DNA from 3 places in the Lacticaseibacillus parahuelsenbergensis genome. Region 2 is predicted to be linked to each of the others. Evidence: predicted binding sites of a transcription regulator. Region 2 holds the regulator's gene; each other region holds the start of a gene.
What was found. Region 2 encodes LexA, which represses DNA repair genes until DNA is damaged. Its sites were predicted from a motif close to CNAACANNTGTTNG; they were not measured.
Positions count from the first base shown of each region.

Region 1: the regulator LexA is predicted to act here: its motif matches at 3,440-3,453, upstream of LACPH_RS08915 (DUF6731 family protein).
Region 3: the regulator LexA is predicted to act here: its motif matches at 3,516-3,529, upstream of xerS (tyrosine recombinase XerS).

Region 1 is NZ_CP132482.1:1,888,791-1,894,860, forward strand. Features, by position in the region: gene folP (dihydropteroate synthase) at 1-191, opposite strand, end outside; gene LACPH_RS08900 (DUF4767 domain-containing protein) at 538-1,191, shown strand; gene LACPH_RS08905 (helix-turn-helix domain-containing protein) at 1,445-1,723, opposite strand; gene LACPH_RS08910 (hypothetical protein) at 1,876-2,361, opposite strand; gene LACPH_RS08915 (DUF6731 family protein) at 2,391-3,338, opposite strand; partial or broken gene tnpC (IS66 family transposase) at 3,788-4,986, opposite strand; gene tnpB (IS66 family insertion sequence element accessory protein TnpB) at 5,366-5,692, opposite strand; partial or broken gene LACPH_RS14305 (hypothetical protein) at 5,696-5,878, opposite strand.
Region 2 is NZ_CP132482.1:699,755-705,824, reverse strand. Features, by position in the region: gene LACPH_RS03345 (hypothetical protein) at 1-369, shown strand, start outside; gene LACPH_RS03340 (flavin reductase family protein) at 590-1,207, shown strand; gene LACPH_RS03335 (AEC family transporter) at 1,229-2,176, shown strand; gene LACPH_RS03330 (hypothetical protein) at 2,208-2,669, shown strand; gene lexA (transcriptional repressor LexA) at 2,770-3,396, opposite strand; gene LACPH_RS03320 (hypothetical protein) at 3,523-3,717, opposite strand; gene LACPH_RS03315 (AI-2E family transporter) at 4,193-5,359, shown strand; gene LACPH_RS03310 (hypothetical protein) at 5,352-5,831, shown strand; gene LACPH_RS03305 (hypothetical protein) at 5,920-6,070, opposite strand, start outside.
Region 3 is NZ_CP132482.1:1,407,409-1,413,478, reverse strand. Features, by position in the region: gene LACPH_RS06605 (FtsX-like permease family protein) at 1-1,807, shown strand, start outside; gene LACPH_RS06600 (hypothetical protein) at 1,924-2,277, opposite strand; gene xerS (tyrosine recombinase XerS) at 2,382-3,503, opposite strand; gene LACPH_RS06590 (manganese-dependent inorganic pyrophosphatase) at 4,565-5,497, opposite strand; gene LACPH_RS06585 (LysR family transcriptional regulator) at 5,526-6,070, opposite strand, start outside.

The sequences.
Region 1 (6,070 bases), 1.2 Mb from region 2:
TGCCCGCCAATGTCGATCATGTCAGCGCCTTGCGCCACCAAAGATAAAGCATGTTCGACCGCCAACTCAGTGCTTTCATACTTCCCGCCATCATAAAAAGAATCAGGCGTGACATTGACAATTCCCATAACCTTCGTCGTACCATTAAGCGGCAGTTTGAAGCTGTTTGCAATAAAATAATCTGGTTTCATCTTAATCTCCTTTGAGACCCATATGGATTGATCAGGACGTGCGCCATAATTCTGGAACGAAATTGCAATGGTGATGCGTGATAACAGGACTTGTGAAGCATTTGTTGTCAATTGCGGTGAATTGAAGAGCATCCCCCTCTTCATCTAAAAGGTACGGGAAGCGAACTATCAGCTTAAACAACAAATATCAGCTATTTTCATAATCAATTGTCCACAATGGAAACAAGCATTAATGTACCATGCAAAAAGAGTTACCGCAATTTTTTGATCATTTTTTTAATCATAAATGGCGGAGCCCCCGATCCTGTATAATGATCTATAGAGGTAATAACTTTGGAGGGATATCATGAAAAAATTAATAATTGGCGTCGCCACGTTGCTTTTCGCATTGGTCTTGTCGGGCTGCGGTAATCAGCAAAAGACAAGACAAAAGACAAGCACACCGAGCAAGTCACAGGTCTCCAGTAGCAAGGCTTCTACTTCATCGGCATCGAAGCAGCCATCTGCATCAAGTCAAGAAGCCGCAAAATCCAGTCAAAGTGTCAGCTCAAGCAGCGGACAAGCCGTGTGGTCAAGCGCCAAGGGGCAACAACTTGCTGCGTTCATGAGCGAGTGGGAAAAGACAATGGGCCAGCAATACGAAAGTTACTGGCAAGGCAACAGCGCTGATATGTACGGGCTGAAAATTCCCGACGAATTAGCTCAACCAGACGGCACAACCGGCAAGATGGCGATGGCAGTCGGCGACAGAGCAGTTACCTGGGCACTAAGCGCAAACGGCCAAAGTAATGCCGAATATACCATTGTCGCCATCTATTCAAACGCAGCGCATGCACGTTACGGCGGTAAATACGTCTACCTATTTACGTTGCACAATGGCCAGCCTGAGGTACTTGTTACCGGGCAAAATCAAGGAAACGAGAATAACTGGATATACTTTGGTGAAACGCGGAATGAGGCGTTGCGTGAGGGTTTTGCTAAGATTGTAAAGGGCGATTAAAGCCGTACACGTTTCGTTTTGGACCATTAATGTACAAATGGCTCGGAGAACTTGTTGCCCGGTCTCCTAAATCTGCGCTGCTTTTTCTTAAATCAAACAAACACTTGTAAAAATTTTTAAGAGAACGCAAAAGAGGATCCGCAACGATCCTCTTTTTGTGTCATTTCATTAATTTTTCTCGCATTTAAACAAAAGAGCCAGTCTCGAGAGTTCCGAAAAATGACGCTCACAAACAGTGGGACATCTCTATACCTTAAGTGAATTCAACTTTGAGTTTCTTGCCGATTGCAAAGGCATTTTTGCTCATGGTATCGAAGCTAGTATTCTGGCCGTGTTCAATTCGTGCAATTGTTGACTGCGGAACATGCGCCCGATTTGCTAGTTCCCGTTGCGTCAATCCAGCGCGTTCACGCGCATTCATCAGTGCCACCGCACTCTCAAGTTTGGCAGATTCCGCATCAACCCCCGCCTTGAACTCAGGGTCTTTAAGTTGTTCAGCGAGATAATCGTTAAAAAGAACGTTCTTTGCCATGCTGAATACCTCTTCTTGATAAACAAAGTATAGATGGAAGATCTCAGCGTTTACAGGTATGGTTCTATGTGACGCTTACGTTTTCTTTACATAGCACTACACCTCTCAGGATAAAACAACAAAACACCTAGGTCCTAAAAATTAATTCAAAACTAAATTTTCTTAACTTCAATTTGGTCCGAATTCCCGAAAAAAACAATAGCAATTGATAGTATCGACGTCTGCAGTGCATAAGTCATGAAAACTCCAGTCATAAAGACCCAAACAAAGTAAACTGTTTCTCCAAGAATGCTTTTATAGTTAACAAGGATTTGAAGAGCTATCGTCAATATCAGTGTCATAAAAGCACTTAACAAAGAATAAAGCAATATCCGTGGCAAATCCTTTTTGAATCTTGAATGCTTCAAACTAAGGAAAAACGTAGAACGACTCATAGAAATAATCATGCCGTAGAAGGCTGAATAGAAGCCTATAACGATCGACACAAAACCAACAACAGAACCAAGAACAGCTTTAAACCCTAAAAGATTTGAATAATCAAATCCATACATATTCTTGAGGACTACTGCTCCAACCAAAAAAGCAATTGCTGTTGCAAAAGGGAGTAACATGTAAATCCATCGTCGTTTATCACGCACTTTGGAATCCCTCCTAGGTTCTAAACTGGCTACATATTCCATTTCAAGTTCTTAATCACCTTATCTTGATACTTATCAATAGTCACGTATATTCTATACATTTCTTCTTCAACAGCCTCTTGATTAAGATGGTATTTTTTTTGCTGACCTTCAACAATTTTTGAGATGGAGAACTTGGAGTAAGTTTGGAGTTTCCCATTCAAAAGATCATACAGTTCTATAGGAGCGTCACCTTCTTTGCCAGCAAAAACGGCAGATGACAAAATAGTTTGGTTGTTCTGAATTTCTGAAATCAGAGATAACATCTCTTCCCTTTTTAAATCAGGCTCTCCCCGACTAGAGGAAAGTAGGAGATCCATCTGAGAGCCACCTGCCTTGGAAAACAGCTCCGAAAATTGTCCAAGCACTTTCGAAAAGCCCTGATCAAAGTTTGTAACTTGGCTAGATGCAAACTTTAACTGCAGTCGGCGAAAATTCGTAACTTTCTTCACTTTCTTAATAATATCCAAGTCAGGTACGGGTCTAAAGGAGAGTAGAAGGTTATCATTAGTGTGTTTTTCCTCATATTTTTGCTTCAGATACTCCCGAACGCCCGAAATTGAAAGGGAATGACTATTTCGCTGAAGCATAACAGCGCACGTCTTAGCATCAAAAAAGCCGCTAATATCCTCCGCAATATAATCATCAGAATCTAACACTATATCGGTCATTTTTTCAGTGTCCTGTTTCGTTGACGCTAATCCTTCATCTCGCATTCTAACCATATGAAAATAAGTTATGTCCGGGTTTTGCGGCATTACATGTATAGAATCCATACGTACCGGTGTACCAAAGTAATGCCCGATTCTGTCATTTCCCTTTAAGTTGTGAATGTCATTTAACAAATCGGTTAAGTCAACAAAGAATTCATTACCCTCGTCATCTTCGCTGTATGGTACAAAAAAATCAAAACGCACTGACTGTTTAATATCTGCCATAGCTGCATCCTCCAAATATTGTTGTTATCTTAGTATAACAAAAATAATGGTGGGTAGGTCCTTTCACCAACAAACAATATTAGGTGTACGAGTATTATATACGAACGTATATTCGATGATCAACTGGTAAGAGTCTAACACGGCCCGCGGCACTTTATTCCCGCAATCAGAAGTCGCTTTATTTCGGCCGTATATCGCGATCCTTGGCAGGCTTAAAACGACTTTTTATTTTCAACGAAACCCTGTCATGTCACTTTGTTCCGGTATGTTAATCGACGCACGCTTAAGCCAACGGGGGAACCATCACCCATTTACAGAAGCCTTCCAAATGCTGCTTGCTTCAGCGACTGGAAGGCTTTTAATCTCTTGGACTATTCATTGTCTTTAGTTTCTCGGTAAGCGTACGATTGTGCAGTACATTTAAAACGGCTCCGATGTCTCTTATGCTGTTAAGGAATACCGGAGTCGTTGTTTTCTGCCGTTCTACGTGAATAGTTTTTCTGAACCTGCGGCGACCATGGTAAATAATCCTGTAGCGCCTTAGAATTGTCAGGAACAGGGAGGTTGGGTAATTCAGTAAATAGGTATTCAGGATATTTTCGGCAGTCGAGTCCTTTGGCCTCGGCCGAACGTATGACACTCAAAATAATCCCGCTTGACCGCGTTCCTTTGAAGCTTTTAGAAAACAGCCAGTTCTTTCGGCCAATCACGAGCTCTTTGATGGCGCGCTCAACGGAGTTATTTGATAGTTTCAAACAGCCGTCCAATAAAACATTTTCCATGGCTTCACGTTGACTGAGTATATACGGCCAAGTTTGGATTGCGGTAAAACTTGGAGGGTTTCGCACCATGTAAAGAACTTGGATAGCTCTTCTTTTAGTTTGGCCTGCCGCTTTTCATAGCGCTGTTCCGGCGTGAGCAGTTTCCAATTCCGCTCCAGCTTGAACATACGGTCGCAGTAGCAACCCCTTTCTTGGCTTGACTCTTTGTTGTGCTCTGTCGCCACATTCCCCCAAAAAAACTTACGGCGGATATGGGAAAGACAAGCCACCCGTGTGACTTAATCAAATTTCTCATACACTTGATAACCGTCAGTTTGAAGATAATGGGTATAACCGTTAAGAAAGTGCTGCGGGATCTCAGCACCACGAGAATTGGCGTGCTCGTACAGAATGATCTGCTTATCTTCTGCGTGCCTGGAAGCGAAGACCCAGTAATAGGTCTTTACCTTTTCACTTTCTAAGACCCGATAGCTGGTTTCATCGGCGTGAACCACGTCCTGTTTGAGCAGCGCTTGATGCATCAGCTCATAAAGACTCGCCAGTCCATAGTCGCAAGCCAAGATATGCCAGTTGGTAATCTGTTGGCGTGTCAGGCGCAGTCCGGCTTCTTCCCAGTCTTTTTCCTTGCGGTAAATGGGAACTTCTTTGCGATACTTCTCGATCATCGTCTGAGTGAGAATACTTGGTGAAGCAAAACTATCAGGAATCAACGGTTGTGCCTCTGCGGCTTTTTTAATCACGCTGTGATCCAATTGATTTGTACACTGACGGCACTCATAGGCGTGCTGATAGTAAACGTGCACCTCGAAGTATTCCGGAATTCTAACGGGTTCACGGCTGGTAATCATGGTGCAAATATCACACATTTCGGCTGCACAATGTGGACACTGTCGGGCCTCACCGTTCAGCTCACGATGCACCGGAACTTGAGGGTATTGCGCTAACTCCAGGGCCTTCTTACCCTTTTGTTTCTTGTGGCGATTCGGTTTGATCGAAGAGGTCAACTTGGGCGTTAGTCAGGTTTTCACGCTTAACTCCAAAAAGACGATGCTTTAGAAACGCAAGCTCTTCGCGAAGCAGTGCATTTTCTTGCTTGAGCTAGTCATACTTTGTTTGTGTAATGACTGCTTCGACGGGCATTTTGCGTCCTCCGTTCCAAGGATTGAAAAAAATATTTCAAGCGGTGAAATGAAAAGAAAGCCTTTTCTCTAATTTCAGGAAAAGGCTTTCTAAACTAAAGCCGGATTAGTACCCATGACCCGGTGTTATGGGCTGAATCGTGCGGTACTCTTCGATGACTAAACCGTTGACTAACCGCGACATCTGCCGAAAATTCAGTTGGCGAATTTCAGTATGATCACGTGGCCATTGCATATAACCATTTTCAAAGCGTTTGTACAAAAGGAGAAAACCGCTTTTGGTCCAGTACAGCGCTTTGAAACGATCTTTACGGGTACCGCAAAAAATGAACAGCGCATTGTCAACCACAATCATTTTGTACTCTTCTGTGACCAACGCCGCCAGACCGTCAATGTCTTTGCGTAAGTCAGTTCGACCACAAACAATGTAGATATTAGCTTTGACAGGTCGGGAATCATGGGCTATCAACTCCTGCAGAATAATGCGTGCCATCACCTTATCAATGCCGTTGTAAAAAAGCACCTCGGCTTCTTTTAATTTAACTTTGGCGCCAAGTTTTGGCTTGACGACAACCGAGGCATCATATCGTTGGTTTGGGTCATAAAAATACTCCAATATTCTTGATAAACTAAGTATAAATGGAGGATCTCAGCGATTACAGGTACGGTGCTATGTAACGCTTACGCAAAAAAAGCTTACAATCAGTTGATATATCAAGGATTATCAGCTTTTATCTGGTCAGGTGTTACGGGAATGCAGGTTAAAAGCCACCCAGCGGCTCAAAAAAATGGGCAACGAGGTGATTGCTTC
Region 2 (6,070 bases):
AAGAAGAAGCTTCTCAGCCTTGACGATTTCAAGACGAAACAGACCGCTTCAAGTTCTGAGTCAAGCTCAGCGACGAGTAACTATTCATATAGTGAAGAATCGCAATATAGCAGCGAGCCTACTTCTTCGCAGGTTTCGGTAGCGCCAACGCCTTCTGCTGCGCCAAGTGTGGAAAGTGAACACAGCCAAAGCAATAATACCGGACAAGCTGGTGGTACTGCAGGCAATCATTCGAACGGAAGCACTGGTACATCAACCAACAACGGTGGTGGTAATGGCCAGTCAACCCAGAACAATGTGCCAGACAACAGCCAAACGCCTTCTTCTACGCCACCGTCTAGCACTCCTTCCGCCAATAGCAATCACTAACAGAATTACAATTTGTTTCAGACGATCAATTTAAGCAGTGTTTGAGATCACATTCATCTCTAACACTGCTTTTTTCGTCAACACATCATGGTCATCTAACAAGGCAAAACACACCGCTTTTGACGACACCCCGCGCCTGCGCTAAACTTGCAGTCATGGCGTGCCTTTTACGTCCCCCAGCATTTTCATGATTCTTATTCACCAGCCACCGGAGGCTATTATGATCAACTTATCTGCCAATAAGCTATCACCTCGCGAGCAATACAAACTGCTGTCTGGCAGCATCATTCCCCGCCCCATCGCGTGGATCACGACGCAAAGCACGGCCGGCGTCATCAACCTGGCGCCATTTTCATTTACAACCGGCATCTCCAATCAGTTGCCATTGCTATCTGTGTCCATCTTGCGTGATGGCCAGCAGCCAAAAGACACGGCGGCGAATCTTTTGGCCCGCCATGAAGCGGTCGTGCACATGGTGAGCATCGATCTCACCAAGGCAATGAATCAAACTGCTGCCCGCTTAACACCGGATCAAAGTGAATTGAACCTGATTGATCTGCCATTGGTGGCCAGTACTGAAATTCAGGTGCCTGGGTTGCAAGCCGCGCGTATTCGCTTTGAAACGCAACTTTATCAATATGTACCGATTCGTGATCGTGCCGGGGTGATCGTCACGGATCTCTTTATTCTGGAAGTTCGGCAGTTCCACTTTGCCGATACGGTGCTCGATTTGCCAAGCTTACACATTAATCCTGCCGCTTTAGCACCGGTAGCTCGCCTCGCCGGTCCTACTTATGCCGAACTTGGTCAAACTTTTACGTTACGGCGGCCAAAATAATTTATAAGGAAGTGTTGGTATTTGACCGCATTTATCTCAAGCGTCTTTGGCGTTTTGGAAATTCTCATTTTGATCATTCTCGGCTATTTTCTGACCGCCCGCGGCTGGTTTAATAACCATTCGAGTAAAGTCATTGCCAAAGTTGTCACCCAAGTTGCCTTGCCTGCTTATATGATCGTGACCATCGCATCGAAGTTCACGGCCGGCATGCTGCTGCGGTTATTGCCAAACTTGTTGTTCCCGGTCTTGTCCATGATGATGCTTTTCGCGTTGTCCTTTTTGGTGTGTTACCTGTTAAAAGTTCCAAAGTCGCGAAAAGGCACATTTAAGTCCATGTTTTTCAACTCCAACACGGTCTTTATCGGCCTGCCGGTTAACCTGGCCTTGTTCGGTCCTCGCAGTTTGCCTTATGTCTTGGTCTATTACATGGCCAACACGACAATTTTTTGGACCATCGGCGTCTACCTTATTCAAGGCGATGGCCCCAAACCAGCCCGCTTTAACCTTAAAAAGGCTTTGGGGAAAGTTTTCTCCCCACCTTTACTGGGTTTCATGTTGGGAATTGTGTTGGTCTTGCTGAATATCAAGTTGCCGACTTTTTTGATGTCTGATCTGACTTATATCGGCGATTTGACGGTCCCGGGCTCCATGTTCTTTATCGGCATCGCCTTACACGAAGCCGGGTGGAGCCAACTGCGTCTCAGCAAGGAAGCACTCGGTATCTTCAGCGGCCGCTTTCTTTTTGCCCCACTGTTGATGACGGCACTGGTCGCCTTTGCACCAGTGCCGACGCTGATGAAGCAAATCTTCATCCTGCAATCCTGCATGCCAGTCATGACCAATGCGCCGGTGGTTGCGAAACTTTATGACGCCGACGCTGACTATGCTGCGATCATGGTCACGGAAACCACGCTTCTATCCATGATCGTCATTCCCATCGTCATGACCTGCATTCAATTCATTCACTAGGAGACCGCCATTGAAAAAATTAGTCTGGCTCATGTTATTACTTATCTTGAGTGGTTGTTCTCAAGGCACGCCGACTGCCAAATCATCAACTCGGTCAACCACCAGTGAACGGACATCAAAGCCGGCAAAAGCCCGGAAAAAAGCAAAAAAAGCTGCGCCTAAAGCAACCTTGTCCACCCTGGTCGGTCACGCATTTGTCCAACAGGATGACCAAAAGAAAGCGATCCGCGTGTTGTCGTCCACCAGTGGCTATTACCTCGAAACGCTGTCAAACCAAGACGGTGATTTTGAAAGTACGGATCAAGGTATCTTTGCGGCCCAACTGACTTTAAAAGGGCGAATCTTCACCTTCACCGGCAAAGCCCAACCCCAGGCCACCAGCAACACGGTTCAATTCCAACTTACCAAAAAAGGATTATTGAAGCAGCTTCCGGATGGTCCATTTTACAAAAAGGTACCAAAAGATGACCTTGATCAGCTTAACCGTCCTTGATGGTAGCGACTGTCACCTCAACAAAAAAGCATTTGCCACGCACACTCAATTGAATGTACGCGGCAAATGCTTTTTTAGCTTGGTCTATTATTACTGGCACTTATACAAGCGCAGGACGATACAAACTCACAACGATACCGAGAATCGTCACATCCGGGAAAAACATGTCTTCCATATCGTCATTTTCCGGATGAAGGCGAATGCCGTTCTTTTCTTTGTAAAAGCGCTTGACGGTGGCTTCATCTTCTTCGGTCATCGCCACGACAATCTGCCCATTTTCGGCGTCGTTTTGCTTCTTGACAATAATCTGATCACCATCAAGGATCCCGATCTTGATCATGGAGCTGCCTTGAACCCGAAGCATAAACAGCTCATCGGCCGAGTATGGTAGGTCATCCGGCACCGGGAAATAGTCATCGATATTCTCTATAGCGGTAATCGGCACCCCAGCCGCAACAGTCCCGACAATCGGAATGCCTTCTGCCTGAACGCCAATATAATCGCGTCCTGCTGCAGTCACTTCAATCGTGCGCGGTTTGGATGGGTCTTTTGCAATTAATCCAGCGGCCAACAGCTTCTCTAAGTATGCTGCGACGGTGCTAGACGAACTAAGGCCAACTGACTTACCAATCTCGCGAACCGTGGGTGGATACCCATGATCCTCGATTGCGTCATAGATGGTTTGTAAAATCTGTTTCCAACGTTTTTGACTCGCTTGTGTTGGCATCCGCTCACCGCTCCGTTCTCATTTGTTACACTCAGCATACCAAACCGAACGAACGTTTGCAATCATTTTCGCCGTCGTTACACGAAAAAATCCGCAGTCATCACGGCTGCGGATCATTTCATCAAATTAGTTATGCAATAATGGCATCTTATGCATCTGACGCCGATCACATCTGCTCTTGATGACTGCATAGAAGAAGCTTAGGAAAATATCCAGAGCCATCAACAAGATGCCGGCCGTCGCATAGTTGCTAAATAACAGCAATGTTGCGACCAGGGTCAGAGTTATTAATGTCCATTTAGCCCCGCGAAGTAAATTCATATGGGGTCACTCCTCTCCGTATCGGTAAAACCGACATTGACTCACCGTTTTGGTTATGACTTTATCATACCTGATTTTTTTGATTTGTAAAGCTTTTGTATATGTAAAATTTACATTTTATGCCCTTATTTAGGCATTTTTAATATTTGTAACGGCAAATCGGCGTTTTTGTAAATTTATTGTAACGGCGTCGATACCTTCTTCTGACCATTTTAGTTAACCCGAGCCTCGAAAAATCATGGCTAGTCTAGTATCATTGTTATACAGAAGCATCCGACGTCTGGCGGGTAGAAACTTCGAAAAAAATGACTCGCGTGCAATCAGCTGCCTTGTAAAAAACGGCAACTGCACGTCGAAGTTTTTCTTGGTTCACCACAGATCTCATGCTCGACTTGTCGTCTTTTGTAAAGGTTACCAATGACATCGCTGATTAAATCGCGTCATAACCTTTAACGTCCTTAGAGGAGGATCGCCTGTGAAACGTACCGACTCATGGTTCTACCGCCGCTTCATCAACAACAAGTTCATGGTCTTCTTAATTGACCTGCTTTTGGCCTTGCTGGTTATTTTTGTTTTTACCAAAATTGCCTGGGTGTTCCAGCCTGTGGTCGATTTTCTCGGTATCATCGCACCGCCGTTCATTTTCGCCGGTATTCTCTTCTATTTGACAGTTCCGATCATTAATCGCCTTGAAAAAACCGGGCTGCATCGCGGTTGGGCGATCGCGTTACTATTCGTCGTTTTGATCGGTCTTCTCGTCTGGGGGCTATTGCGTTTCATTCCGGCGGTGAGCAACCAGATCACCAGCATCGTTGATTCAGCGCCGCAAATTTTTACGGAAATCGGTAAATGGCTGGATGATTTGAATGATAAGCAAAATGTTTTATCGCAACATGACCTCAACAACATCGCCAGCGAAGTTCAAACATTCTTCACCGGCAAGCAAGGTGCTTTCGTCACCGGTACCATCTCGCAGCTGCAAAATCTGATTGGCATTGTCGGCAATGTTGTCATCACGATTTCGACAGCACCGATCATTCTCTTCTTCATGCTTAAAGACGGCGACAAGTTCACGCCGATGGTGCTGCATATTATCCCCACCAAGTTACGTGGATCCGTGAAACAAATGCTGCACGAGATGAATGAAAAAGTCGGTTCATATGTTCAGGGCCAAATCACGGTTGCGCTGTGTGTGGCCATTATGTTCATGATCGGTTATTCGGTGATTGGCCTGCGTTATGGCTTGATTTTCGGCTTGCTGGCTTGCCCATTGAACCTAATTCCTTACTTTGGTTCGGCACTGGCAATGATCCCGCCACTTATCATGGGCGCGTTGACGTCGCCAAAAATGATTCTCGCGGTCATTGTCGTTTTCTTCATTGAATGGCTAATTGAAACGCAACTTATTTCGCCACTGGTAATGGGCAGCAAGCTCGAGCTGCATCCCATTACCATCGTGGTGGTCTTGCTCACGGCCGGCAATCTCTTCGGTTTAGTCGGTGTTATCCTTGGCATCCCGGGTTTTGCCGTTTTGAAAATTGTCGTGACCCGATTCTTCAGTTGGTACCAGCAGGTTTCCGGTTTGTACGAATCTGACAGTCCCACTGATGATGTCGATCAAAAAGGAGTCCCTCATGAATAGTTTTGATGTTTTACTAATCGGCCTTGATGTCGTCTTGATTGCACTCGCCGGTTATTATCTGTATTGGCAACATAAAATCAATTTTGCTTCACGTTATGCGGTTTCGCAACTCGTTTGGGCGGTGTTGCTTGGCTTTTGGTTCATGACAACCCGCGTCAACAACATGCCGTATATTGTGTTCATTTCAATCTTCCTAGTGTTATCCATTATGGCGGGCACAGGTGGCTTGGCCCCAACGCGACTCATTGCAAATGGGTTGCTGGCCCGGGTTATTCCGTACACCAACATGTCCAGTATCACGTTGACACCTGTCAGTCTGCCTAATGGCCAGGAATGGGTCGTTGCGGTTTTCGCCCTTAGTAAGCGCCGCATGGTCCGGCTAACGTTTCAGGCAAGTCTTCAGAACCTGATGACTGAATTAACAAAAGTACTTCCTAAAACAGTCCCGGTTACTGTGCAGCGGATGAACTAATCGCGAACTAACCATTGCTGCCACTTAAAAAACGCTTCGGAAATTTTCCGAGGCGTTTTTATCATTGATCAGCCGGGACAAAGCCCGTTTATTCATCTAATTTTCTAATGGCCAGCAGTGCAACCAGTGCTAATGCCAATCCGGCACCGGCGATCAGCATCTGCCACGGCGTTGTCGTATCGAGGAAGAAGTAGTCGATGAGCGCCAACATCAGCGCCGCAAACAAAAGATCGACCCAG
Region 3 (6,070 bases), 710 kb from region 2:
GTTTGGCTCGGTCATTACCGCAATCGTCTCCATCATTTTAGTGATTTATGCCAACAATTTTCTTCGCAAGCAACGCATCCGTCAGCTCGGTTTGTACAACATCATCGGTTTTGGCAAAGGCGAACTCAGCAAAATGATGGCCATCGAAAAATTGCTGCTTCTGTTGACAACATTGCTATTGGGCGGTGCTTTGGGAACAGTCCTGTCGCGGATTAGCTATCTGACACTGGCCAAGGTGCTGCATGTCAACCACCACCTTGAGTTTGGTCTGAGCCAACAAGCTTTCAGCATTGCCGGCATCATCACAATCGGACTCTTCATCATCTTAATGTTCATCGATGAAATCTGGCTTATTCGCAAGCAGCCAATTGACATTGTTCGCGAACAAAGCGCCGGTGAGCGGGAACCGAAGATTGCGTGGTTCACGCTGATTTTCAGCCTTGTATGTTTAATCGCCGGCTATACACTGGCCGTTGTCATCACCAATCCGCTGGAAGCCATGAGCATGTTTTTCTTTGCGGTCATACTGGTCATCACAGGAACATATGGCTTATTCACGTCGGGTTCGGTTTTTGTCTTAAAATGGCTGCGGCGTCGAAAAAACTATTACTACCAGCCTAAGCATTTCATTAATGTCTCGAATCTGCTTTACCGAATGCAACAAAACGGCGCCGGTTTAGCATCAATTGCCATTTTGGTGACCATGACCCTCATTACGCTGGCCACGACCGCCACGCTTTTCTTTGGCATCAATGAAATCGTTAACGCACAAACGCCAGTCGACTTATCATACTCCCTTAAAACAAATGATGCCGAAGCTGCCAATCGCGTCACCGAGCTGGCCAAAACCCATCACGTCCGTATCCGGTCAATTCGCACGTTTACTGGCCCTTCCAGCACGTTGGCATTGCGTGAAAAAAACCGGTTGAATTCCCAAAGCAGTATCAACGGACCGTTTGGCTTTGACAATGCCCGCAGCGTCCAGTTGATGACCATTGCGAACTATAATCGTTACACTGGACAACACCGTTCGCTGAATGGAAACAATATTCTTATTTACACGTCCAATCATTTCGCTGGCAATACTCTGACAATCGGGAAGCAAACTTATCATGTCGCAACGCGGGTTTCAAGCTTTCCCAATGCACCGAAAACGTTTATTCCCAATCTTTTCGTCGCATTTCCATCTGAAACACAAATGCTCGCGGCATTGCATCATTTGTACCCGAAAAAGACCATGGCCGAGCTTAAAACAGATGTCACCACGAATCAGGATTTAATGTTGAGCGGCAGTCATGTCAACCAAACTAAGCTGTATCAAGATTTAAACAAAAGTGGCATCGCACTTCCTGACACTGTTCAGTCCCGCGCCGTCAACTACGACGATACCGCCAGCATGATGAGCAGCTTTCTGTTTCTCGGCATCGTCTTTGGTGCCACGTTTATCTTGGCAACTTTGCTGATTCTTTATTACAAGCAACTGGCAGAAGGTTATGCTGATGAGCGGCGTTACACCATTCTCCAGCGAGTCGGCTTAAGCCTGCGCGAGGTGCGGTCAACCATCAACAGCCAACTACTCATGCTGTTTTATCTGCCGTTGGTCGTCGCTGCCATCCACGTTGGCTTTGCCTTGCCATTCGTTCAGCGAATCATGATGCTGTTTGGCTTGCCTGATTGGCAATTCTTCCTGACCGTTTCACTCATCACGTTAGCCATTTTTGCCGTGATCTACGTGTTAATGTATCGTCTGACCGGCAATGTTTATTACCGCATCGTTTCCCGCCGCCAGCCAACCAGTCGCAGGTAGGTAAGGGGACGCTGGTGATAGTCCGGTAACCACCAAAACTCTAAAAAAGTGCCGTTCCTGACCCATCGTTTGTCTACAACGATACTGTCAGAAACGGCATTTTTAGTTGTTATGTCTCAAGCCGGCTGCAAGGCTTTAATCTCGGCAATCAGCTTAAGCAGGTTTTGTTCAGCGGTTTGATAATCGGCCATTTTATCGGCGAATTGCTCATCAAAACCGGCAAGGCCACCTGCCGCAAATGCGTATTCGAATGGATAAACTGCTTCATAGGCAGCCGCAAACCGCTTTAGCAGATCATGATACTGCTCACCGCCAAGCTGTAAGGCCATCTGAATCACCCGAAAATCCGTATAAGCCATTTCGAATTGAACGGCCCAAGCCCGCATGAAATCATGCCGCGCCTGAATATGCAGAAAATGGTGCTCGGTGGTCCAAGCCAGCCGGTTCACTGAATCCTTAACATCCAACACAATGAATCACGCCTTTCTATTTACCCTTATGCTAACTGGCTTCATTATAAGCCTGTCCATGCAAAAACGCCTGAATAACACCCTTCTAGGCTAATTCAGGCGCACTAGTTTTCATGCGGTTGTTGGGTGTGCCGATCCAACGCCTTGGCTGCTGTTTCAGAAACCTCACGCAGCGCAGCTTTCCCGCGCTTATCGCTCAGGTTAATATAGAGATCAGTCGCACTTGTGGTCGTCTGCCCAAGCTGATCGGCCACTTGTTGCACATCCTTGGTTACCGTATAAATATTCGTCCCTAAAGTATGTCGCGCTTTATGCGGCGTGGACGGTCGACCATAAGCCGTCGTGTAACGTTTAAAAAAGGCCTCAATCGTATTTTGGCGAATCCGCTTCACAGTTTGACCGATCTGCGTCACAAACAGCGGCGACGTCGGCTTTTGGTAACCAATGATGGCCGCGCGTTGTTGTAAATACGCGGCAAGATAGGGGTCAATCCAGTCCGCAAAATTCACCCGATCCTGGAAATTGCCTTTGCGCACAACCTGCACCGTGTGGCGATCCATATTCAAATCTTCCAGATTCATATTAACCAGCTCGCTCACACGCACACCAGACCCAAACAGCAACGCAATAATCGCCAAGTTGCGCTGTTTGGCTGCATTAAAGTAAGCCCGTTGCTTCGAAGGTAACTGATGGGCATAAACCTGATCCAGCCAATGCAAAAACTTAGCATCTTCACCGTCCACAAACAGCATTTCCTGCAATTTGTGATTGCGATAAGCCGTCGTCTCGGCATGGGTTTTTAATTTAACCTTATTCCAGACATTGCGGTAAAAGTAAGGCTCACCGTCTTCATGCGGTTCACTTTCCTCGGTCAAAAATCGATAAAGTGCCTTAATGCCCACCAATCGCAAGGCAACACTGCGCCGCGTCATCCGTTTATTTGGATGCGTTTTGGAAGGCCGCTCTAGCAGATAAGCCATAAAAGCCTGCGCATCGCGTAAAGAAAGGTGTTCCAGCGTTTCAAGCGGCACAGATTGCGGGGAAGTGGCGGTCGTCACGCCGCTAGTGATCAGCCATTCAAGAAATTCCTGATAAAAATGCAGATACTGGTAAAGGGTAGAGTCAGCAATCGGAATTGCTTTTTGACTGTGATAGTAGTCCTGAATGTAGTCAGGCAAAGAGGGCAGCATGGCGTGGATTAATTTTGGATAATTCTGAGTCGACAAACAGCATCACCTCGAACATATGTTTTCTTCTAGATAATGCTAGTATACCTGAAAAAAGAGGCTGGTGCCGAGGAAGATGAGCGACTTAACCGCGATTTAACGCAGATTGTTTCGGCAAAATGATGTGAGACTGTATTGAATAAAGTTCTAGCTTTATCCAAAGGTAAACGTCAAAGCCTGGTTAAGGTCGCCAAATCCCGTTAATTCTTAAACGTGTTTATTGATCCGAATTTATGTATGAAAACTCGCTCGCACCACCGAACTTTAAAATTCGCCGTCTGCAGCACTGGATGCTGCTTGCTACTGGAAAAATTCAGTTGGTGGTTGTTGTTTGGCTACAATTTTGAACAAGCTTCAGCAATTCATCATGAATCAGCAATCAGCCAAAATATGCGGCCATCACAAAAGTGGCAATCATGCAACAATTGATTGATTTCTGCCAGTCTGGGCAAATTTACTGATTATCCGATAAATGTCCGTTTAAGCCAAAACATCTGCATAAAGTTTGCTGATCAGTCATCGTACATAAAATTTGCAAAAAATTCTTAACCTCGAATCAAACCGCTGCTTTTGGGCCGATCTCGTTGCTGTTAAAAATTTCCGATACCCACGAGTGGGGGAGTGCTGGCGAGAATTTACTGCCACGGGAAAAACTGAGAAAAGTTCCGCGTTCTGGATATCCATTCTAGTTTACATAATATATATTATACGAAGTAGTGGGCAGATCGTTGATTTCGTAGATTTTCTGGGAAGTTAACTCAAATTACGCAAATCTAGCTCTCGTGTGCTCATTGAACCGATCAGTTAAACGTTGCGTAAATTTCCGTCACTCATACGGTCAATCAAGTCTACATCAAATCTTAACTCACAAAAATTTGCTAACCACGCATGATCATCATCGTCAGGACATCTGCTTTCAATCGAATGAATCCGCTTTAGTTTAGCTTAAGTGTTTAGTTTAGCTTAAGTGCTCTACCATCTTGCCAACTTAAACAACACAAAAAATCGCAGCCAAGGTGTTCAGCTGCGACTTAATTAACTATATTCGTAAAACGGACAGATCAACCTTCAAATACTTTTTGCATCGGTGGCACGACTTGCTTTTTACGTGAAACTACTCCAGGCAATGCCAAACGAGCGTTCGTATCAAACTTTTCGTTAAATGCTGCCGCGACTTTATCGCGATCCGCACCAACAGCAAAGCCGGTTGAGTTGCTGTTCAAAATATCCGTCGCGATCAGCAGGAAGTCGTCATAACCCTTTGCCTGTGCTTCCTTGGTCATGGCGTTCAATAGATCATCCTGACGCGCATAGATGTCATCCAAGTCAACGGTATTGACCTGGCCGATCCGGATCGACTTGCCGCCCATTGTGAAGCTCTTGGCGTCGCCTTCAATAATATCCATATCAGACTTAGCAGCTAAGTTTGTGCCGGCCTTCAGCATAGCTAAGCCGTATGATTGCAAATCAATTCCGGCAATTTTAGCCATTTCAGGAAGAATCTTTTTGTCCTTGTCCGTGGCAGTCGGCGATTTCAGCAACAATGTGTCGGAAATCAACCCCGATGCCATCAAGCCAGCCAGTGTTGGCGAGATCGTGTAGCCGTGTTCCTGAAATAGTTCGAAAATCACGGTGTTCGTGCTGCCAACCGGTTCTGCGCGATAGAACAGCGGTGCAGCGGTGTGAAAGTTCGCAATCCGGTGATGATCAACCACTGACGCAATCTGCACGTCCTCGATATCAGCAACACTCTGTTGAAATTCGTTATGGTCCACCAACATCACAGTGTCAGTTTCATTTGCTGCAGTTTTAATGACCCGCGGTGCTTGAACCTTGAAATGATCCAAAACAAACTTGGTCTCGTCATTTGGTTCACCGAGTGCTACTGCTTCAACATCTGTGTTGCCCGCCTGCTTTTGAAACTCGGCCCAGCTCATGGCACTGGTAATCGCATCCGTATCTGGGTTTTGATGTCCAAAAATCAAAGTCGTCATATTAATCGATCGCTCCTCAGCTCAATATTTACCTTTCAATCTTACCACTGTTTTCGCCGACCCGCGACAGATAATCTTTTTCTGCCAGATAAGCATCAAACGTCTTGAAAAAGTTCGCAATCCGCGGAATGTCGGCCTTTTCTTTGCGATAGACGAACGAGGTCTCAAAGCGAATCGCCGGTTCGAATGAAACTGCGTGGGCCTTTATTTGATCAGCGTGAGCCGTTACGAAACTCGTCGGCAAGGCAGTATTCACGCCGGTGTGATTAACAAACTGCGTAAGTTGATATGGCGTGGTAAAATGCGCCACCACATGCGGAAAATCAACCATCTGATTCTTGTAGGCTTCGTGAAGCATCTGCCCCAGGAAATAATCATCCGGATAAGTAACCCATGGTTCAGCAAGCGTATCTTTAAAATGAAGGCGCTTACGATTTGCCAACGAATCGTCATGATGCAAAAACAGCAACTGCTCATCGAGAATTTTCTTGCTGGCATATGGTTTCCAGTTCTTGATCGTCTCGTCAGGCAGATTCATAATCGCCAAATCAACCTGATTGTTTTCTAATGCTT